Regions from separate parts of the Kribbella sp. genome, predicted to be linked through region 1. Evidence: riboswitches for the same ligand, from Rfam matches in the RefSeq annotation. Region 1 holds a riboswitch; each other region holds the start of a gene.
The links. A riboswitch is a leader RNA that binds a small molecule or an ion and turns the genes downstream of it on or off. The one in region 1 is predicted to bind S-adenosylmethionine.
Positions count from the first base shown of each region.

Region 2: linked by a shared signal. The riboswitch ahead of VFG33_RS10785 (GNAT family N-acetyltransferase) and the one ahead of VFG33_RS13000 (aminotransferase class V-fold PLP-dependent enzyme) in region 1 are both predicted to bind S-adenosylmethionine.
Region 3: linked by a shared signal. The riboswitch ahead of thrC (threonine synthase) and the one ahead of VFG33_RS13000 (aminotransferase class V-fold PLP-dependent enzyme) in region 1 are both predicted to bind S-adenosylmethionine.

Region 1 is NZ_DASRXP010000260.1:157-5,686, forward strand. Features, by position in the region: partial or broken gene VFG33_RS12990 (alkaline phosphatase D family protein) at 1-291, shown strand, start outside; gene VFG33_RS12995 (prolyl oligopeptidase family serine peptidase) at 494-2,560, shown strand; gene VFG33_RS13000 (aminotransferase class V-fold PLP-dependent enzyme) at 2,564-3,928, opposite strand; SAM riboswitch class IV at 3,943-4,057, opposite strand; gene VFG33_RS13005 (hypothetical protein) at 4,233-4,916, shown strand; gene VFG33_RS13010 (VOC family protein) at 4,964-5,362, shown strand; gene VFG33_RS13015 (DinB family protein) at 5,373-5,530, shown strand, end outside.
Region 2 is NZ_DASRXP010000214.1:3,760-16,693, reverse strand. Features, by position in the region: gene VFG33_RS10790 (SDR family oxidoreductase) at 1-63, shown strand, start outside; gene VFG33_RS10785 (GNAT family N-acetyltransferase) at 708-1,268, opposite strand; SAM riboswitch class IV at 1,350-1,465, opposite strand; gene smpB (SsrA-binding protein SmpB) at 1,742-2,221, shown strand; partial or broken gene VFG33_RS41245 (DUF1990 family protein) at 2,442-2,603, shown strand; gene VFG33_RS10775 (HTH domain-containing protein) at 3,275-3,478, shown strand; gene VFG33_RS10770 (hypothetical protein) at 3,472-4,782, opposite strand; gene VFG33_RS10765 (hypothetical protein) at 4,793-6,031, opposite strand; gene VFG33_RS10760 (VOC family protein) at 6,532-6,939, shown strand; gene VFG33_RS10755 (DUF433 domain-containing protein) at 7,620-8,243, shown strand; gene VFG33_RS10750 (DUF5615 family PIN-like protein) at 8,243-8,683, shown strand; gene VFG33_RS10745 (hypothetical protein) at 8,892-9,566, opposite strand; gene VFG33_RS10740 (hypothetical protein) at 9,751-10,251, shown strand; gene VFG33_RS10735 (abortive infection family protein) at 10,699-11,649, shown strand; gene VFG33_RS10730 (hypothetical protein) at 11,711-12,661, shown strand.
Region 3 is NZ_DASRXP010000036.1:323-4,632, reverse strand. Features, by position in the region: partial or broken gene VFG33_RS01815 (DNA glycosylase family protein) at 1-273, shown strand, start outside; gene VFG33_RS01810 (cation:proton antiporter) at 305-1,549, shown strand; SAM riboswitch class I at 1,630-1,769, shown strand; gene thrC (threonine synthase) at 1,783-3,051, shown strand; gene VFG33_RS01800 (ubiquitin-like small modifier protein 1) at 3,048-3,323, shown strand; gene VFG33_RS01795 (zinc-dependent alcohol dehydrogenase family protein) at 3,357-4,310, shown strand, end outside.

The sequences.
Region 1 (5,530 bases):
GCCCACCACTACGACCCGTCCCGCGCGGCCTACACCGACTTCGACCCGTTCTGGGAGCTCGTCGCCGGTCCGGTGAACGCGGGGACCTTCGGGCCGAACCCGATGGACTCCACCTTCGGCCCGAAGGTCGAGTTCGTGAAGGCGGCGGACTTCCCGAACCAGCCGCCGAGCGGCGGCAACCAGTTCTTCGGCCATGTCGCGATCGACCCGCGCAGCGAGGTCTTCACCGCCTCCCTGCGCGACCTGTACGGCAAGATCCTCTGGACCAAGGACCTGCACCCGGCCTCTTAAGTGCACGCCCTGCCCAGTCGCTGTACAGGCTAGAAACCCCCAACCACCGCGCCGCAAGCCCGCCTGATCATTCGCCCCCTTTTCACCATCGAGGATCGCCGTCACTGTGGGCAGTTGGCGAGGGTGAAAAGGGGGCGAATGATCAGGCGAGCTCTCGCCTGCACCCTGAGGTTGTTTTGCCCGTGGCGACTACGTTGTGCCCATGACCGCCGCTGAGTACCCGGACAGCCGTCGCGACGATCTGGTCGAGACGCTGCACGGACGAGAGATCGCCGACCCGTACCGCTGGCTGGAGGATGCCGACTCCGCTGAGACCAAGGACTGGGTCCGCCGCCAGAACGAGGGCACCGAGGCAGAGCTCTCGACCTACCCCGAGCGGGCCTGGTTCCAGCGCACGATGTCGGCCATCCTGGCCCGTCCGCGGGCAGGCGTTCCTGCCCAGGAGTCCGGCTGGTTCTTCGTCGGCCGCAACGATGGCACCCAGGCCCAGGACGTCATCTACGTCGCGGAGTCGCTGGAGCAGTTGCTGGATGGCGGCCGGGTACTGATCGACCCGAACACGCTGTCCGCCGACGGCACCGACTCGCTCGGCAGCTACACCGTCAGTCCCGACGGCCGGTACTTCGCTTATGCCATCAACGAGAGCGGCAGCGACTGGCTTACCTTCCGGCTGCTGGACATTGCCACGGGCGCGGAGCTCGACGACGTGGTCACCGAGGCCAAGTTCTGTGTAGCCACATGGCTGCCGGACTCCTCGGCGTACCTGTATCTGCACTTCCCCGCCGGTGGGCGGAGCGAGGGCACGGAGACCAAGCCGTTGAGCGGCGCCCAGCTCAAGTTGCACCGGCTCGGCAGGCCGCAGTCCGAGGACGAACTGATCGTCACCTTCCCGGACGACGACCGGCTGTTCATCGGGCCCGAGGTCACCGACGACGACCGGTACGTGGTGGTGCACCTGACCCAGGGCACCGACCGCGACACCCGCCTGTGGGTCTACCCGATCGTCGATACCGGGCTGGGGGAGCCGATCAAGCTGATCGACGAGTTCGAGGCGGAGCACCACTTCGTCCGGATGGCCGGCGATCGCCTGGTACTGCGCACCACCCGCGACGCCCCGCGCGGCCGAGTGGTCAGCTGCGGCCTCGACGGCACGTTCACCGACCTGATCCCCGAGGGCGCGGGCGCGTTGCAGACCGTCTTCGGTACGTCGGCCGGCCTCGCCACGCTGGCGCTGATCGACGCGCAGCCGGTCCTGACCTTGTACGACCTCGATGGCGGCAACGCCAGGCCGGTACCGCTTCCCGGCGGCGGAGTGGTCGACGTGTCCGCGAGCACCAAGCACGACGAGCTCTTCATCGGCCTCTCCTCGACCACCGAACCGACCCTCTCGTACGTCGTGTCCGCCGCCTCTGGGGAATCCCGCGCGCTACCGGAACTGGTCGCCGGCGGGGCGGGCGGGTTCACCTCGCCGGAGATCACGGTGTCCCGGCGGATCGCGCCGGGCCGCGAGGTGCCGTACTTCCTGATCAGCCGGGCCGACCTGGACTTCGAGCAGCCCCGGCCGACCCTGATGTACGGATACGGCGGTTTCCACATCCCGATCCTGCCGGATTACAAGCCGGGCTGGCCTGCGTGGCTTGCGGCCGGGGGAGTGCTGGTGATCACCAACCTGCGGGGCGGCGGTGAGTACGGCAGCGCGTGGCACGACGAGGGCCGGCTGAAGAACAAGCAGAACGTGTTCGACGACTTCATCGCCGTGGCCGAGCACCTGCAGGAGAACAAGGTGACGACCCCGCAGCAGCTGGCGATCCACGGCCGCAGCAACGGTGGGCTGCTGGTCGGCGCGGTGATGACGCAGCGGCCGGACCTCTTCGCGGTGGCGCTGCCGGGGGTCGGCGTGATGGACATGCTGCGCTTCCATCTCTTCACCGTCGGAGCCGCCTGGGCCTCGGACTTCGGGCTGCCCGACGACCCCGACCAGTTCGAGGACCTGCTGGCCTACTCCCCGCTGCACAACCTGCGGCCCGGTACGTCGTACCCGGCGACGCTGGTGGTCACCGGTGATCACGACGACCGCGTGGTCCCGCTCCACAGCCACAAGTTCATGGCGAGCCTGCAACACGTTCAGGCCGGTGCATCGCCGGTCCTGACCCGCATCGAGGTCAACACCGGCCACGGTTTCGGCAAACCCGCCGCCATGGTCGCCTCCGAATGGGCCGACCTCCTGGCGTTCGCCGCTCACCACACAGGGCTGAACCCTGTGGGCTGAGGTTCACCAGATGTGAGGGGCCTCGAGGTCGCGGGGGTCGTTGGCGGGCTGGCAGCCGTGGGTGGACTCCTCGTACTCCGAGGTGAGGCCGTTGGTGGCCAGGGTGCGGACTGCGGCGACCAGGCGGTCGACGTGTTCGCGCGTAGTACCGAGGCCAAGGCTGGCGCGGATGGCGGTGCCGTGCTCGGGGGAGTCTGCGAGCAGGCGGCCGACCAGCGGGTGCGCGCAGAACTTGCCGTCCCGCACGCCGATGCCGTACTCCGCTGACAGCGCCGCGGAGGCAAGGGTCGAGCTCAAGCCCTCGATGGTGAAGCAGACCGTGCCGACGCGGTCCGCCTCTTCGCCGAACAGCGAGTAGGTGTTCACGCCGGGGAGCTGGGCCAGTCCGGTGCGGAGCCGGGCAAGCAGGCTGCGCTCGTGCTGCTCGATCGCCTCGCGGTGCTTGGTGATCGCTGCACACGCCGCGGCCAGGGCGATCGCGCCGATGACGTTGGGGGAGCCACCCTCGTGCCGGGCGGGGCCCTGGTTCCACACGGTCTCGTCGCCGGTGACAGAGGCGGTTGCGCCGCCGCCGTAGAGGTACGGGTCAGCTGCGTTGAGCCAGTCGGCGCGGCCGATCAGCGCGCCCGCGCCGTACGGGGCGTAGAGCTTGTGGCCCGACAGGGCGACCCAGTCGACGTTCAGTTGGGCGATGTCGACCACGCGGTGCGGTGCGAGTTGTGCGGCGTCCAGGCAGACGCGGGCGCCGTGAGCCTTGGCTACTGCGGCGATCTCGGCGATCGGGAAGATCTCGCCGGTCACGTTGGAGGCGCCGGTGACTACGACCAGGCGCGGTCCCTCCGGTGCGGTGCGCAGTGCGTCGGCGACTGCCGTGACTGCGGCTGTGGTCGACGTCGGCGCGGCCAGACGGATGGTGCGCTCGGTCGGCCAGGGGAGTAGGGCAGCGTGGTGCTCGGACTCGAACACGATCACCGTGGCGTCGGCCGGTACCGCGCGGGCCAGGAGGTTCAGGGCGTCGGTGGTCTGCCGGGTGAAGATCACCTGGTCATCCGTGCTGGCGCCGACGAAGGTGTGCACCTCGCGGCGGGCCCGCTCGTACCACTGGGTGGTGATCCGGGACGCGTACCCGTTGCCGCGATGCACCGACGCGTACGACGGCAGCGCGGCCTCGACGGCAGCTCGCACCGACTCCAGACAGGGCGCGCTGGCTCCATGGTCGAAGTTCGCGTAGTCCGTCACCCGGCCGTCGGCCAGCGGCACCAACAGGTCCGACCCGACCGTGGCGGGGATGTTGCCGGTGGTGAGCCGGGCGATGGTCGGCCGAGCGGTGCTCGTGTTGGCAGGCTCGAGGATGGAGAGGATCGACATGGTTTGCTCCCGGTGGTCCGCGCTTGCCGATCGGGGTGTTCCGAACGGCCGGGTCCTCACCCGGGGCACCCCACCGCGGAGGAGGGTTGCCGGCCAGCGAGCCGGGGCTTGACGCTGACACTCATGACCTGCTGAAGACGGTAACCAAAGGCCCGGTAGATGCGCCAGCAGCAATCCCACTTCGTGAGACTCCGCTACACATCCTGAGACAGGCAACCATTTGCAGGCGGGAGCGCGTCCTAGTCGCCAGGTGCGGTCTCGGGAGGGGGTGGTCCGGATGTGGTGGAGCAGGGCAAAGTGCCCGGTGCGGTCGGAGGAACAGCTCTGGATCGAAGAGTCGCTGGACTGGTTCGTCTCCGAGTTCGGTGACGCGGTACTGCGGGGGCCGGTCGCGCTGCCGGAGATCTCCTTCTTCCCAGCGGACTACGCGGGCACCGAGGACGACGTACGGGCTGTCTTCGAGACTGTTTGCACGCGGCTGGGGGTGCCGGCCGATCGGGTGCTGCTCGAGTTCGAGCCCGAGGAGGGTGAGGAGCTGCTGGATTCCGTCTCGCTGGAGTATCGGCATCGGCGGGCGGCGGGACATTGGCAGACCCGCGACGGGCTGACCGTCATCACTGTGCACCTGGGGCAGGCGCGGGAGCCGGTCGGGCTGGTGGCGACGATCGCGCACGAACTCGGCCACGAACGGTTGCTGGGCGAGGAGCGGATCGATCGGGAGCGGCGGGACGGTGAGCCGCTGACCGATCTGTTCACGGTGTTCTTCGGGATGGGCGTCTTCAACGCGAACGCTGCCTTCGAGTTCCGCCAGTCGGACCGGAGCTATCAGACCAGCCGGCTCGGCTACCTCACCGAGCCGATGTACGGCTACGCGCTGGCCCGCTACGCCTGGCTCCGAGGCGAGACCGCCCCTGCCTGGGTGACCCACCTCGACACGAATCCCCGCACCTACCTGAAGCAAGGCCTCAAGTATTTGTACGCCGAGTGATCCAGCGGGACCTGTTGTCCGGCACCAGCGGCGGTGATGATGACGGCATGATTGGAAGACTTCACCATGTGGCGATCGACTGCCCTGATCCCGCGGTGCTTGCGCGGTTCTACTCGGAACTCACCGGCCTGCCGATCACGTACGAGAGTGAGGACTGGGTGGTGGTCGCCGCGAACAGCAGCAGTTCCGGGCTGGCTTTCCAACTCGCTCCGGACCACCAGAGACCTCGGTGGCCCGATCCGGCCCACCCGCAGCAGTTCCATCTCGACGTGATGGTCGACGACGTGGCAGCGGCCGAACCTGCTGTCCTGGCTCTGGGCGCTCGCAAACTGTCCGGCAATGTCTTCGAGGACCCAGCCGGTCATCCGTTCTGCATCATCCCCAGGCCAGGGTGGGCCCCGCCTGTCCAGGCTGCCGCAGTTGGTCCTGTGACCCCGGGGCGGTGATGATGCTGCGATGACTTGGACTGCACCTGAGGTGGAACGGCCCGACGGTTCGCTCGTGGCGCCGGAGCGCGAACTGTTGGCGGGGTGGCTGGACTTCTACCGGGCCACGTTGCTGCACAAGTGCAGCGGGCTGGCCGCCGAGCAGTTGGCCCAGCGGCCGTCCCCGCC
Region 2 (12,934 bases), on a different contig from region 1:
TTCCCCAACCTGCCCCGTACCCCGATCTCCCAGGCAATCAGCCGCCTGCTCGTACCTTCCTGATCCGTAGGATCCGGGGATGCCCTTCAGCGATCGACTCGTTGCAAGCACTGCCGACGCATCGTGGCTACCGCCCGGAAGCACTGCAGAAGTATGGGCGTGCGACTCCACCGCAAGCCCGGAGCCAGTGATCATCGTTCGGTTCCTGCTGACTCGAGTTGTTGCTGGTCGCGAGCCTGAGATCTTCTGCGTCGAGGTAACGAAAGGGCTTGACCTACCGACTCGGTTCCTTGGAGGAGACAACGGCTGGACCGCTTCGACCGTGGGACTTGATGACCTGAGCCAGGACCTCTTTGGTCGACTGGTGCCAACGCGCTGCGTGGGATACGTCCGCAACGTTGTGCCCACCCCCGACGAGACCTACCAATACCCCACGCCCTACGCCCATGTTCCGGTCTTCACGGCGACCTCAACTCACGAACCAATCGCTCCGGGGCATTGGGTACCCCTGTCGAGGGGACGGGTCGAACTCAGTACCCGGCACTGGTGGCCCGTCGCCGAATGGTTCCTCTTGTCGAGAAATGATGAGGGGCCGCCGGCCGAGGCTCCTGAGCGCGACGACCGGTGAGGCAGACTGCGGGGATACGTCTCGATGGTCCCTTGCCGTTCCGCGGTCACATCAGCTGGCTGACGCCGGAAGCCGGGACTCAGCGATCGTCGGCGGAGTGGCTTAGGCGGGAGGCGTCGGGCCAGACCATGCGTAGGCAGCTGGGACTGCCGTTCAGGCGGGTTGGGTCTCCGCCGGGCGGTGGGACGGTTGCCGTCTCCACGCAACTGGCTCCCGACACGAGGTAGAACTGCTGCGCTGCGGTGTTCTGCTTCAACACCCACAGGTACAACGCGTTGCCTGTCGCCCGTTCGGTGACGGCTCGTGCGGCGCGGGCTAGAAGCTCGGTGCCGATGCCTGTACGGCGCTGGCTGTGGTGGACGTGCAGGTTGTCGACAAGGCTGCCCCACCTCGGGTCGTCATCGAACGCGACGTGGACAAAGCCCACCAGCCGCTCATCGTGCTCGGCGAGCACGGTGCCAGTGTCGGTGGGTGAGGCTAGCCGCGCTGACCAGACCGCGCGTCGGTCGGCAGCGATGTCGCCATCGAGGAACGAGTCAGCGTAGGCACCGCGATAGTGCCTGCGCCAACTGTCAGCGTGCAGCATCGCGATCTGCTCGGCGTCATCGACTCCCGCCGAACGGAACCGCAGAGACGTCATCAGAACACCCCTGTCCAGGAGCATCGGCCGCTGGGAAACCGGGCTCTTACGTGATCGGGGACGAGCGGCATGAATCCTCCAGTGCGCGGCTTGCTCAACACCCGTGTGCCGAGCCTGGTCCTCACCCGGAGCACCCCACCCGCAAACCGGAGGGTTGCCGACCAGCAAGCCGGGGCTTCGCACTGGCACTCATGACCTGTACCGAAACGCTAGCACCACCGAGGCCGGTGCGGAATCGCGTTAATCGACCCAGACCCGCAGGTACATCCCAGGCGACCACGAAGCGTTTGATCGAGGCAGTGGCATGTGTGACTTTGCGGACACGAGATGCGAGATGCGAGATGACGCTCGGACAGACTCCTCGATCGCATCAGTCGCAACGATCCAGATGAAGTCGCCTGGCAGAGCGAGTTGATCGCGATCCTGGATAGTCAGACTGAGCGCTGGTCGGGTTGTCGGGGCAGAATCAAGGTGTGAAGAAGACTGAGGCCAACCCCGTGGTCGCGCGCAACCGCAAGGCTGCCCATGACTACCATCTGGGCGAGTCCTGGGAGGCGGGGATCGTGTTGCAGGGTATGGAGGTGAAGGCGCTCCGTGCCGGGCGGGCGTCTCTGGTCGGCGGCTTCGCCACTGTCGAGGACCGGGAGATCTGGCTGCACGGCGTACACATCCCGCAGTACTCCCAGGCCCGCTGGTTCAACGACGGCTCACGCCGCAAGCGGAAACTGCTGCTACATCGTGCCCAGATCGACAAGATCGAGCGCAAGGTCAACGAGAGCGGGCTGACGATCGTCCCGGTGACCCTCTACTTCAAGGACGGTCGGGCGAAGGTCGAGATCGCCCTGGCCCGCGGCAAGAAGACCTGGGACAAGCGGTACGCGCTCGCCGAGCGCGAGGCGACCCGGGAGGCCGAGCGTGCGGTTAGCCGCCGGCTGAAGGGTCGCCGGGACTGATCAGCGGTGCGTACGACGGTTCCCTTGACGGAGTCGGGCGGGCCCAGTAGTCGACAGCCGTTGATGGCTGTTCAGGGCTCTCTGCGCATCATGTATCCATGATGTTGAGGGCTCGACCGGTGTTGTCGGAGCGGATGTTGACCTATGACGGGTCAGGCCTGACCTTGATCGGCGGCAATCTTCAGGCGGGTTCGGCCGGATTTCATGATTCGCCTACGGCACGCTTGCAGGCCATCCGGTGAGAGGGGCGGAGGCGTTCCTTGTGGATCGCCGAACGGACGGGTCGGTGTGGCTGACGATCCGCTCCCTGACCCGACCCGCGAGCGGACTCTGGCGAGCCGCCTACCCAGTGACGCTCCTCGCCCAGCACCTGTATCGGAGGCGCTACTTCCGCTCCCTCAACGGGCGGAATCCTTCAGCTATCGGCCTGCCTGACGGGTCATCGAGGGACGGTTGGTCGCTTGCGCCGGACGATGTGCCAGTGCGCAGCTCTGGGCTGGCTGGTGTTCCGGGTCCACGACCTGGTGGCACGGCTGCGTGTGTCTGGATCGGCGGCGCAAGGGCCGACCGGCGTCTACATCCCGGTCTTCGTAGGGGCAGGCGTCAGCGGCACGGCTGCGCCTCTGACCTTGTGATGGCTCATCGCGATCCAGGGTCCACGAAGAAGCGCGCCGCCACGAAGAAGTCCCAGCCGATCATCACCCCGTAGCTGATCAGCAACACACCGACCGCCATCGCGATCGCCTGCCTCACCAGCGGGTACCGCCCTCGACCTTCGGGACGATCACGAAGGCGTCGTTGAGCAACCTCGTCATCCGTTTCGGAACGACCAACAGTGCCCCGCCGACACCGATCAGAGCACAGATTACGAGAACCACAATCGCTATCGGCCCGCGCACCGTATCCCCTTCAATCGCCACTGAATCTCCACAGATAGCACGCGACCGGAGAGCATGGCGCGAAGGCCGGAAACACTAACGGAGCCCTATCGTCAGCATCGGTCAAGACGCCACACCTGCACCGCGGCCATGACGATGGACCTGTACTGCCACTGTGTCCTCGATCGCCAAGCTGCTCGGCGTCAGCCGCGCCACCATCTACAAGTACGTTCTTGAGCTCCGCTCCCTCGCCGTATCCGGCGGGTCGGCGAGCTGGGTGACCTTGCCTCCGGCCACCAACTGCGGCGAAACGCCGGCCGGGCTAGGCCGCGACGGTACGGGGTGTCCACTTCTTGCGCACAGCAACGCCTTTCAGTGAGGACCGGTCAAGTAGGTACAGCCCTGCGAAGGCAGGCACGGGCCGGCCATCCCCGGGATCACGTTGTTCACGATTGTGTTGGTGTAGGCCGCAGCGAACCGGGCGCCGCCGTACATGGTGGCGGGGACGTAGTACCGGTACGCCGTCCGGCCGGCCTTGGGCGCGATGATGTAGCCCTTGCCGGTGCCGTTCTTCACCTGCACCGGGCCGACCGTCGTCCAGGTGTTGCCGGTCCAGCGCTGCAGCGTGGCGGTCGTGTTCGCCTGCGGGTAGATGTAGACGCCGGCAGTGTTCCGGTCGTAGGTGCCGACCTGCGGCGAGGTGAAGAAGCCGAACACGTCGAGCTGGGTGGTGGACGACGTCGTCGGGGTGATCGCCTGGTAGGCAAGCGACGAGCCGTACCAGGTCGCCGGCGCTACGACCCGGTACTGACGGCTTCCCCCGGTACCGAACGGGAACGAGAACTTGCCGTTGCTGAACTTGGCCGAACTGACCGTGTACCACGCGCTGGACGAAGTGTTGCGGGCCTGCAGCACGATCTGTCGCTGCTCGTAGGCCGGGGTGTAGGTCCCGGTCACCGCCGACTGGCGGTTGTAGACCGCCCAGGCCGGGACCTTCGCGGTCACGCTGGTCCCGTAGGCGCTCAGCATGTTGTTGGTGGTGACGTCGTGCCATTCGTTGTACGCGGTCACGGCCAGCGAGTACGCCGACCGCAGTGTGTAGGTCACCTGCGTGGCTGTGGTCCGACCACCAATCTTGACGTCGTAGTAGCTCGAGTTGGCGGGGTCGTAGGTCACCTGGAACGTCACCGGCAGATTCAGGTCCAGCGGGTCGTTCGGTGTGGTGTCGGTCCAAGTCGGCGACCTCCACTTCACGGTCATCGCGCCGGAGGCGGCCAGCGTCGAGGAGACCCGCTGCGGGACCTGCGGGGTGTTCGCGTCGAAACCCGCCGACGCCGCCTCCGGGCCGAGCGAGCCCGCGGACACGACGAACTCCAGCGGTGCGTCCCGCCCGACCCTCTGACCGTAGTCGGAGGGCCAGGCGTTCCAGATCTCGACCGAGTTCGGTTGATCGGCGGTCGTGGTCCAGGTCTTGTACACAGCGGTCTCCCCGCGCTTGCGCAGCGAGATCACGTTCGAGACCGGCGTGGCCTCGTCCCAGCTCACCACGATCGACTCGGACCCGGGGGCTTTCCAGCTGAGCTTGAGGTTGGTCGGCGCTTCATCGACGGCGTACGCCGGAAGCGCGGTGAGCAGGGAGGCGGTCAAGCCAGCGGCAACAGCCAGGGCGGAGATGATCTTCATGGAATCCGTATCAGGTCGTGGTGAGGACGAAGGTCGGGGAGTACGCCGCCTGGTAGGTGCCGCCGGCGACTGTTGCGGTGGGCACGTAGTAGCGGTAGGAGACGCGGCCGGGGGTGGTGCTGCGGACGTAGCCGTTGCCGAGGCCGTTGGTGAACTGGACCGCGCCGACCGTGGTCCACGCCGTTCCGACGTAGCGCTGGAGGGTGGCCGTGCCGTTGTGGCCGGGGAGGACGCCGAGCGTCGCCCGGGCTGTCTCGCCGCGCTTGACGGTCGGGGTGGGGAACGAGGCGTTCACCTTGTGCTGGACGTTGTTCGTGCCGATGGGGCTGTAGCCGCCGTACCAGACGCGGTTGCCCGAGGACCGGTTCGGGACCTCGACGCGGTACTGGCGGGACGGCGTGTGCTGGAAGGTGTACATGTACGAGCCGGTGGTGTTCAGGCGCGATGTGACGACGTACCAGGGGCTGGTCGGGCTGTTGCGGGCCTGGAGGTTCACGGTGCGGGCATCGGTGCCCACCAGCTTGCCGGTGAGGTCGAGCAGGTTGTCGTAGACGACCCACGGCGGCACGTTCAGCGTGGGCGCGCTGGCGGCGGCGTCGACGAGCTTGGCGGTCGTCTGGCCCCATTCGTTGCGGTCGGCAACGGAGAAGGTGAAGGCGGGGGTGTCGGCGGTGAAGGCAGTCCGGGTGCCGCTCTGCTCGAGCGGGCCGACAGGGAACGGCGGCTGGTCACCGACGGTGTAGCTCGCCGAGAAAAGCGGCGGCAGAGTCCGGTCCAGCGGATCGTTGGGGGTCAGGTCCGCGGGGTCCGGGCCGGCCTTCCACTCGGCGCTCAGCGTGCTGGTGCCCGACGGGATCGCGACGACCAGTTCAGGGGCGCCGGGGAGGCTCGAGTCGAAGCGCGGTGAGCCGGTCAACGGACTAGTCCGGTCGCCCTGGGTGCCGACGGCGACCGCGAACTGCAGATTGGTGTACCCCGCGTCGATCGTCGACTTCGGGACGTCCAGCTGGTTCGGGGCGTCGGCCGGGATCCAGGTCTGCCTGAGCGGGGTGTCCTGGTTGTTGTACAGCACGATCTCGTTCGGCTGCGGCGACGTCTCGTCCCAGCTCAGCCGCACCGTCGTGAGGTCGTCGTCGGCCCACTGGACGGAGACGTTGGTCGGCGCCGGTTCGGCGGCCGAGGCGGTGGTCGTGATGGCTCCGGAGAGCGCCAGACCACCGGCCAGGGCAAGGACAGGGAGCTTCTTCATGCGGATTGCCTCTCGGATGACGGTGAGGAGGCCGCGGTGGTCGGCATGGCGGTGAGCAGCGCACCGGCAAGCAGAGGTACAGAAACGCGCTTCATCGAGGTCCCCACACAAGAAGAGGGCCATGTTCCCCCACGGCCCAGCCAGCGCATTCTTCAGCATGAGACTTGCGAATGGCAACAAAGTTGCAGGTTGCTGCAAACAGAAGCCCGCCCCAGCAGCGTGCTGGAGCGAACTTCCGGAGTACGGCGAATCAGTTGGCCTCGGCCTGGGCGGCGTCGGGCTCCCTACCGCGATTGGGGCGCCGTTGCCCGAGCCGCTTGGCTTGGCTCCGACGCCTCACTATGCCGCCGGTTCGGGATGCTGAAGCCATGAGTTCTCGCCCAGTAGAGCTGTCAGACGCCGAGAAGTTTGGCGAGAATGTCGAGATCCGTCGTGGGGTCTCGATGTCGTCATCGAAGACTCGCGGCCGGTGAGCGGCCCCAACGCAGCAGGAGAGCAGCATGACGAAGACCAGCCCGATCAAAGGCCTCGACGAGCTCGAGGTCATCACTTTGTTCGTCGAGGACGTAGCGGCTTGCAAGAAGTTCTACCTCGACGTGTTCGGTCTCGAGGTGATCTTCGAGGACGCCGACTCGGCCTTGCTCAGGCTCCGCAACCTGATGCTCAACCTGATCACGGTCGGCGAAGCACCCACCTTGATCGAGCCGAATGCGGTCGCCGCGCCGACTGCCGGTGGGCGGGCGCTCTACACGGTCCGAGTCGACGACGCTGACGCGGCCGCCGCGGAGCTACAGGCGCATGGCGTCACCCTGCTGAACGGCCCGATCGACCGCCCGTGGGGCAGGCGCACCGCGGCCTTCGCAGACCCGGCAGGCAACCTGTGGGAGATCGCACAGGCCCTCGACTGAGACCCCCGGGCGGAGGAACTGGCCTCTGACCTGGGGGTTTGGGTGGAGCCGCCTATCGGAATCGAACCGATGACCTTCTCATTACGAGGAGGAAGGTCACCGTCACATCTGCTGTATTCAGGCGTGGTTCGTTGCAAGGAACCTATCTCCGATGCCCGATTTTCTCATCCGTGTGGAGCAGTTCGCTCCACGAATGGCTCCACGCTACCGACACGCCGGACACCACGACGGAGGTCGGTTGCAGATCCCGGCATGAAGAAGTGCAATCCCTGCCGACGTTCGCTTTGAGGCGCCCACGTGCCCCGGCCGGATAGTTCTGAGCGTCCACCGCTGACCACTGAACGCCTGGACGCACGCGCCAATCCAACGGATTGTCCAGGGTCGGTCGGTCCGATCCGAGGAAGCTTGTTGGCAAGCCGCTGACCGACCTGCTCATTGCGAGTCGGGTCCAGTGAGCCTCGCCGCGCCAACAACTCCCGATCCTGGGCGCTGATCATGCTCAGTGATCGGGGGCCGTTGACGGCTGTCCAAGGATCTTCGGCGGCCTCGCGGGGGCCTCCACGCCGCTTGCAAGTCGCATCCGACTTCGCCCATAGGACGACGCGTAGTATCTGCCAGCAACCATTGCGTTCCGATAACATGGAAGAGGGAGAGGGGGGCACGTGTCGTATAGCTCGGAGATGGCGGCCGCACTGTCAGGCGCGACTGTGCGTCAGCTCGCCTATTGGCGCAAAGCCGCCGAGAACGGCCAGCCAGTTCTGGTACCGGAGATCTCCGCCGAGCGGCCAATCCTGTACTCCTTCCGCGATGTTGTTGCGCTGCGCACCTGTGCCTACCTCCGGAACCGACTCTCGCTCCAGAAAGTCAGGTTCGCGCTAGGCACCCTAAAGGACCTTGGCGAGACAGGGCACCTGTCTCAGTACCGGCTTGTGGCCGACGGTAGAAGCGCGGTGCTCGTCCGGAGTGAGGTCGAGGCGATTGACCTTGTTCACCGCCCCGGTCAGCAAGTGACTGTTGTGATGGCTGACGTGCTGCGCCCGTTCGCGGTCGGTCAGGTCACAGTTCCAGACCTGCGTCACCCGGAACCGGCCATCGCCGTCAACCCCGAGATCCTTGGCGGACACCCCGTCGTCGATGGGACGAGGGTTCCATTCGAGCTCGTCGCCGACCTCGTCGAAGATGGCGTGCCGCCTGAGTCGATCTCCGAGTACTACCCGTCCGTTAGCGCATCCGCAGCTAGTGACGCTGTTGAGTTCGCGAGGTACGTGCGGCAATACAGCGCCCGTCGGGGCAACGCAGCCTGATGCGCGTTTTGCTGGATGAGGATGTCCCCATCCAGGCACTCGCAGTGCTGAGGCATCTCCTACCGACACATCGGGTCGACCACATCCACGGCCTCAACTGGTCAGGGAAGAAAGACAAGTCCGTCCTGGCCGATGCCGCCCGCGCGGGGTTCGACGTCATCGTGACGAACGATCGAAACCAGTTGAACGATTCCAACGAGATGACAGCCATCAAGAAGAGCGGGTTCCACCACGTCACCTTCCGCCAGCGAAGAAGGGGCCTGGTCGGACTCGGTCTAGCCCTGGCGGCAATCGTGGCCGCGATGCCGTTGATCATGCAGGAGTTGGAATCCGTCGACAGTCAGCGACTGATCGCAATCAAGGGCCTCGATCCAAGCCTGAAGTCGCGATTCACCATGACCGACCCTCGGCGCGAACCGCCGAAGTACTGGCCGCGCTAGGTACCATCGCCACAGCTGCCCGTCCCACTGATGGCTTCCAGACGAACGCCGCATCACCAGTTTGGAAGACCGGTCTCCACCCCGCCTGCCACTTGGCCTTGGCCGTAAGCCGGTGGCCGCCGAGTGACCCCATTTGGCCCCAGCCGCCCCCTCGTAATCGCCCGCTAATCGCTCAATGCCCGGCCGCTGCCGATCTCATCACGAGACCCTACGAACGTTGTGACGCCGCACCCTGTGCCTTCGCGCTGCTACTTGCTCGCGCGGCTGCTGCTGCCGCTGCAGCTGCCAACTGAGCATCGACCGACACTCTTCGAGATAGAACCCCCTTTGCAGCTCCCTCCAACCTCCGTAGCTTGATGACGTGACCGCTTGATGTGCGGAGGTAGCGGATAGGGACGTTGGAGGATCTGGCGAGATAGTGCCCCCAAGATCCCCAAATTGCCTGCAACATGTACTGCTCCAGCTCGCGCCGTTCTGCAGGCGGCTCCTGCATGAGGGGATTCCGCATGAACGTGGCGTGCAATATCAACGTGCCGGAAAACAACGCATTCCTGGCGACATAGTCTTCTTCAAAGAGATCGATGATCGCAGGTGGGCAATGCGCGCGGATCCATACCCGATCGCTACTCAACGCGTCGTTGGCTTCAACCAACTCCGGAAGCACATCACCGACACCTCGCGTGATGATGTGGACTGGCGCCTCAGTTATCTTCGTCTCAAGTGCCACCAGCTTTTGCGCTATGTCCCTCCGGTTCCGGTGCCCGTGAAGGATCCGCTCCTTGCGAGCCTCGAGGGCAGGCTTCGCGGCAAACTCGACGCCAAGGGTTGTGAGCGCAGCAATGCCAGCACTCATGAGCGCGTTCGCTAGCGTAAAATCTGCCATAGCGGAAGTGTGCAGCAGATCGCCCACACCTGCCCCGGAGGGCGTGCCCGGCCTGGCGCGCCGGAGGCGCGCCCTTGATCCATAAGAGGTCAACTCGGCAGGGAGCCAAGCAGGCGGGTTGACCAACGTCGACAGATGGGCGTACGGCCGGGCGAATCCTGGCGTTCTCGACTAGCCTTCCGAGATGGAGAACTGGGTACCGCTCGTCGGCGTGGTCGTCGCTCAGTTCGTGCTCCTGGGGCTCTACGTCGCGAAACAGAAGGCGGATGATCGGCGCCGGTGGCACGAGAAGAGACTTGACGCATACCGCGCGTTGAGTAAGTCCGCCCGCCAGGCTTCTTCGATTTACGCGGGAGCTACGGAGTCGGAGGACCTAGACGACAGACGGTTCGTGCTCGCAATGAACGAGGCAGACGCCTGCATGCTCGACATCGACCTCCTCAGCTCGCCAAGCACCCGCGAAGCCGCAGTGGCAGTGGCAACGGTTCTTGAGATGTGCGTTGTGTTCGACCCTGAAGACGCAGCATTCCCCACTGCTGAGCATCTTCTGAGTGTCCGTTTTGACTTTGAACGAGCGGTTCGGACCGAACTTGGCATCCCGAAAGAACCGAGGCGCTTGAGCAGGGAGGACCGACAGCTTCTCGCTGCAATCGAGTCAGCGAATAAGTCCGACGAGACTGACTGACGGGCGCGCCGCGCAGATCTCGGCAGGCTTCTTGCCGGTCGCGTCAAGGAACCCCAGTGGCCACGCACCGCATGCCTGAGCTGTCTGGGCCACGGCACGTACCTGATCGACGCAGAAATCGACCCGGACTCTTGCAAGTCGGCCAACATGGGCCTGAGTCGGGCGATAGTCTTCTCAGGGATGTCGGGCGCCAGGTCACCGGGGTCCAGACTCATAGCCAGCGCAGGCCGAGGTCATGGTGCTGCGAGGTCGCGAATGGCCCTGCTCGACGAGCTACTCTCACTGGCGTGAATGCCACGTTTTGCGTGGACCCGGCGGCACTCCGGGCGTCCGCCGATCGAGGTACCGGACCAGCTCGTCGGCTGACCCGGCAAACCATCCGTTCCACCGGCCGGCGCCCGTCCGATCTCGTTTTACGTCGACCGCACTGCGGCCTACGCTCCACACATGGCACGCCTCCACGACCCATTCGAAGAGTCCGCCGATCGGTCGAGGCGGATTAGTCATATCACCCGCCGCGACCTGTTCGACTATCTCCGGACCGCCGGCGTTCCGTGGTGGGGTCGGCTGAGCGAGATCGCCTTCCTAGCCCGCCTGTATGACTTGAAGGCCCTGCCTTCGACCGACGCGCGGTACACGACGGCCGAGCGCGACATCGTCCAGCATCGCGAGAACAACTACGACTGGGAGGATGACTGGATCTTCACCGACTCACGCTTCGACCTGGCGAGCGGGCCAGACGAGATCCTGCTGGGTTTCCTTGCCCAGGTGGTGCATCCGCTGGTACAGCCTGACACTGATCGGGCGGCAGAGATCGTCACCGATCTAAACGGCCTACTGGCGCCAGACGGTTGGATGCTCAAGGCACAATCGGCGATCTCGGGCCGCCCGGTGTACGCTCCGGCGCGCGTTGGAAGCGGGGGTGGCCTCGGTGTCGCATTCGCGCATGAAGTGGCTGCGCGCCTTGACGCCGAGTACATCTCGCAGCAGGTCACCCGGATGGAGGGTGCCGTTGATACAGACCCTGACCTGGCGATCGGCACGGCGAAGGAGTTCGTGGAGAGCATCTGCAAGACGATCCTCGAAGAACGGAACGAGCAGTACAGCAAGAACGACAAACTGACGGCACTCGTCCGCAAGACGACGCAGGTCTTGCAACTGACGCCGAGTGACATCGCCGCGACGGCGAGCGGAGCGGAAACCATCAAGCGGATGCTGATGAACCTCGCGTCGCTCGTCCAGGGCACTGCTGAGCTACGCAATGCCCACGGGAGCGGGCACGGAAAGTCCGTCTCACAGGCGCGATACCGCCTTACTGCGCGACACGCGCGGCTCGCGGTCGGCAGTGCCACCACACTCGGGACGTTCCTCTACGAGACGCATGAGGACCGCCCCTAGGGGTGGCGAGTTCCCGCCGAAGTTGATCGGCGCGGATCACATACATCATGGAAGATCAGGTATGCGTCGTTTCCTGGAGCTGGCACCGTACGTCGTCCCCGTCGTAACGGTGCTTCTTGGGCTGCTCCTCGGGCCGAGCATCCGAAGCGTGGCCCGACACCGCCGAGACCTTGGAGCCGACGCGGCCGTGGTGGAAACGCTGCCCGAGAAGGCCAAGGAGGCGCTTCGGGAGGACATGGGCCGACGAGCGATGGAGCTCATCGCCTACAGCCGGTACCCCACTGTCACGATGTCGGATCTACTAGCCCTTACGGCCTTCGTCGTATCGGCGATCTACTTCGGCTGGATCACGATCGACTTTGCCCGTAACGGGTGGGCGGTGGATCCGCCGGCGGTCGGTTTGTCCTGGGTCCTGCTCAGCCTGTTCATGCTGACTTCGTGGGCTACGTTCCACGCGCGCTGGACGGATCGCGCGGCAGCCCGACTACGTCTGCTTCAAAGCGACATCGGGCCGCAGGTGGCCGAGGAGAGTGGCCGATTGCTTAGGGTCGGCCACCGAGTATCGCTGCTTGGAGGCGCAGGCTTTATCGGCGCTGGCGTCCCGATCTCGCTCTTCCTCGCGTTCTCAACGCAGTACGACTGGAAGGCCGGATCCAGCGCTCTTGGATACGGCCTCTTCGGTGCGGTCATCCTGGCCACCGCCGGGACTCTCGGACTTGCAACGCTGGCCGATGGTGAGCTCGGCGGTCTCCTCGTCAGGATGTTCAACCGGGATGAGATCGACGCGTACGCCGCCGCAGAAGCGAGGCGGCGGACGAAGCGCGAACAGCGGAGAGCCGCGAAACTCGACCGGGACCACGCACAGCCAGCGACCGAAGAACATGAGGAGCTAGAGCCACGCCGCATCGCTGTGCTGACGGTCCTCGCACTGATCTTGTGGCGGCGGAGGTCACGTCACCAAGCCGTTAAAGGCGATGCAGTGGCACGAGCCAACGATCGTAGTAAGGAGTAGCTGCTAAATCTGCGCGTGCCGGTGAAGGAGTTCGCGCGCCTGTGGTTGAGAGCTGAGCGTAGCGATAACGCTGCGGAAGCGGCCGGCGGCCCGGAAGACGGGTACCTGCGCGGCCTATGTGCAACCTTCGAACGGTTTGGAGGCAAGATCATCGAAGTGCGCGGTTCGATGGAAGCTCGGCGTTCGTATCAACGCAATGCGCGAGCCCCTTAAGTTGTCAGACCGGATACGGGCTCGCCTGGCTGGTCAGTCCTCGGCGAGCGGTTCGCTCTC
Region 3 (4,310 bases), on a different contig from region 1:
GGGGTGTGGACTGCGGCCGAGGTCAGACAGCGGGCTCACGGTGACGCGGATGCCTTCTCCTTCGCCGACTACCACGTGTCCCGCAATGTCTCCTACGCCCTCACCGGCGAAGAACTCGACGACGACGGGTGCGCCGAACTCATCGAGCCCTACCGAGGCCACCGCTTCCGCGTCCAGCGCCTCCTCGAACTGGCCGGCATCACCCACCCCCGCTATGGCCCCCGCAAATCCCTCCCCACCCACACCCCCGGCGCCACCCACCGCCTCCGCTGACACCGGTTGGGGTTGCTCGTAGGGTCGATGGATGCGGATCGACGGAGACGGGCTGTATCTGGTGGCGGGGCTGGCCCTGCTGCTTGGTGCGGTGTTGCCTCGACTACTACGCCGGTACGCCGTCTCCGCGCCCATCGCCTTCCTCGGCGCCGGTCTACTACTCGGCCTTGCAGTCGACCGCAGTCGCCTCAGCCCACTCGCCGAACCCGCACTGACCGAACACCTCGCCGAACTCACCATCCTCATCGCGCTGATGGGTGTCGGTCTCGCGATCGACCGCCCGATCGGCTGGCGGCGCTGGGCAGTGACCTGGCGGCTGCTCCTGGTCGCCATGCCGGCTTGTATCGCCGCGATCGCCGGCGCGGGGTGGCTGCTCGGCCTTGCCCCGGCAACAGCGCTCCTGCTTGGCGCGGTTCTGGCCCCGACCGACCCCGTGCTCGCGTCCGACGTACAGGTGCAAGGACCGAGCACCGGCGCTGAGGCCGAGCCCGAGGAGGACGACGAGGTTCGCTTCGCGCTCACCTCGGAGGCCGGTCTCAACGACGGGCTCGCCTTCCCGTTCGTCTACGCCGCCGTGTTCGCCGCGACCAAGGGCGCGGTGGGCGACTGGGCGCTGGAGTGGTTCGCATGGGATTTGATCGGCAAGACCGTCATCGGTGTCGCGATCGGTGCCGGTGCCGGCTGGCTGCTCGGCAAGATGGCGTTCTCGGCGCCGCTGTTCAGTTTCCGGCTGGCCGACTCGCGGGAGCCAGTACTAGCCCTGGCGATCACACTCGGGGTCTACGGCCTCACCGAACTGCTGCATGGCTACGGCTTCGTGGCTGTGTTCGTCGCGGCTCTCTCGCTGCGGGCCGCCGAGCGCAGTCACGAGTTCCACGAGGACCTGCACGGTTTCGTCGAGCAGCTGGAACACATCCTGACCTGGGGAATCCTCCTGCTGCTCGGCGTCGCGATCACCGGCGGCCTCCTCGGTCCGCTCACCTTCTCCGGCGTAGCGATCGGCCTCCTCCTCATCCTGGTCGTCCGGCCGCTCACCGCCTGGATCTCCCTGACCAGGACTCCACTCAGACGGTCCGAGCGCTGGGTGACCGCCGCCTTCGGGGTGAGGGGTGTCGGTTCCGTCTACTACCTCGCGTACGCCGGTTCGGACTTCACCACGGACCTCCCCTGGCTCTGGGCAACCGTCGGATTCACCGTCGTCCTGAGCGTCCTCGTCCACGGCGTCGCCGCGACCCCACTGATGCGGATGCTCGACCTCCGCCGGGAGGAGGATTAGTGCCGCTCGGGGTGAGATCGGCTGTCTCGGATAGTGGGAACGGAGGACACGATATGGACCAGATTGGGTAACCTCGACAGTGCTCATCCAGAGGGACTGAGGGATACGGCCCGTTGAAGTCCCGGCAACCCTCCCCGTGGAGACCTCGATTCGGAGGCGCTCGCGGCGGACCGGTGCCAAATCCGTCCCGCGCCGAGATCCGGTGCGGGGAAGATGAGGAGGGAAACTCCGCCATGAGCCTGAGCACCGCGCCAACCACCCACACCATCCGTGAAGGTGCCTTCGGCAACGGTACGCACCTGAGCTGTCGCGCTTGTGGCGCGAAGTCGGAACTCGGCCCGTTCTATGCCTGTATGGAGTGCTTCGGTCCCCTGGAGGTTGGGTACGAGTTCCCCGCCATCACCCGTGAGCAGATCGAAGCCGGACCCAAGAACATCTGGCGCTACCAACCGCTGCTGCCCGTCCCCGTCGACGTGGCCAGCTTCCCGAACACCGAGCCGGGCTACACCCGGTTGATCGACGCCGGCAACCTGGCCCGCGCGCTGGGGCTGCGCAAGCTCTGGGTGAAGGACGACTCGGGCAACCCGACCCACTCCTTCAAGGACCGCGTCGTCGCGTCCGCCCTGAGCGCCACCCGCGAGCTCGGCATGAAGGTCTTCGCCTGCCCCTCCACCGGCAACCTGGCCAACGCCGTCGCCGCCGCGGCCGCGCGGGCCGGGATCCGCTCGGTCGTCTTCATCCCGTACGACCTCGAGCGGCCCAAGATCATCACCACCGCCGTGTACGGCGGGACGCTGGTCGCCGTCGAAGGCAACTATGACGACGTCAACAAGCTCGCCTCGGAGATCGCCGGTGAGGAAGAGGGCTGGGCGTTCGTGAACGTCAACGTCCGCCCGTACTACTCCGAGGGTTCGAAGACGCTGGCCTTCGAGATCGCCGAGCAGCTCGGCTGGCGGATCCCGCAGCAGGTCGTCATCCCGGTCGCCTCGGGTTCGCAGCTGACCAAGATCGACAAGGGTTTCACCGAGCTCGGCAAGCTGGGCCTGGTCGACGCGACCGACTACAAGATCTACGGCGCGCAGGCGACGGGGTGCTCCCCGGTCGCGCAGGCGTTCCGGGACGGCCATGACGTGGTCAAGCCGGTCAAGCCGGACACCATCGCCAAGTCGCTCGCGATCGGTAACCCCGCGGACGGCCCCTACGTGCTGGACGTGGCCCGGCGTACCGGCGGGGTGATCGAGGACGTGTCCGACGAAGAGGTCATCGAGGGCATCCAGTTGCTGGCCCGGACCGAGGGCATCTTCACCGAGACCGCGGGCGGGGTGACGGTCGCGACGCTGAAGAAGCTGATCGAGACCGGTCAGCTCGACCCCGAGGCCGAGACGGTGATCATCAACTCCGGCGACGGGCTGAAGACGCTCGACGCCGTGGCCGACCGGGTCGGCCCCAAGGTGACCATCCCCGCGTCCTACGACGCCTTCGTGAAGGCAGGCCTGCAGTGAGTGTGAGCGTGCGCGTCCCGACCATCCTGCGGCCCTACACCCAGGGGGCGTCCGAGGTCTCCGTCGAGGGATCGACACTGAGCGAGGTGCTGGAGTCGCTCGACACGTCGTACCCGGGCATCAAGGGCCGCGTCCTGGACGAGTCGGGCGAACTGCGCCGCTTCGTCAACGTCTACGTCGACAATGACGACGTCCGCTTCTCCGAAGGCCTGCAGACCTCCATCAAGGACGGCGGCCAGGTCTCCATCATCCCGGCCGTGGCGGGCGGCTAGTTCTCACTGTGTCGTCTGGGTGAGGATGGCCCGATGCGTGCCATTGTCATCGAGCAGTACGGCGTCCTGCCCACGGTGCAGGAAGTTGCCACACCCGAACCGCAGGCCGGTGGTGTCGTCCTCGAGGTCGAGGCCACCGGTCTTTGCCGGAGCGACTGGCACGGCTGGCAGGGGCATGACTCCGACATCGTCCTGCCGCACGTACCGGGTCACGAGCTCGCCGGCACGATCGCCGCGATCGGTCCCGGGGTCACTGGCTGGAAGGTCGGGGATCGCGTCACGGCGCCGTTCATCTGTGCCTGCGGCAACTGCGAGCAATGCCTGCAGGGCAACCAGCAGGTCTGCCCGAACCAACTCCAGCCCGGCTTCAACTATTGGGGTTCCTTCGCCGAGTACGTCGCTCTGCCGTTCGCCGAGGTGAATCTCATTCGCCTGCCGGACACGCTCGACTTCGACACGGCCGCAGGCCTCGGCTGCCGCTTCGCCACGTCGTTCCGCGCTATCCGCCAGGTCGGCCGGGTCACCGCGGACGAGACCGTCGTCATCTTCGGCTGCGGCGGCGTAGGCCTCTCCGCGGTCATGATCGCCGCCGCCCTCGGCGCCCGGGTCATCGCCGTCGATACCAACCCCGAGGCCCTTACCCTCGCTAAGTCGTACGGCGCCGCCGACACCGTCCTCGCGCCCTCGACCGCCGGCGACGAGGTCGTGGATGCGATCCTCGAGCTGACGGGCGGGGGTGCCCAGGTGACGATGGATGCGCTGGGGTCCAACGAGATCGTGCAGAACGCGCTCCGATCGTTGCGGCCGCGCGGGCGACACCTCCAGGTCGGCCTGCTGCCGGGCGGGGTCGAGCTCGACGTGTCCCGCCTGATCGGCCAGGAACTCGAGTGGCTCGGCAGCCATGGCATGCCGGCCCACGCCTATCCCGAAATGCTCGACCTAGTTGCCTCAGGCAACCTACATCCGGCGGACCTGATCACCCGCACG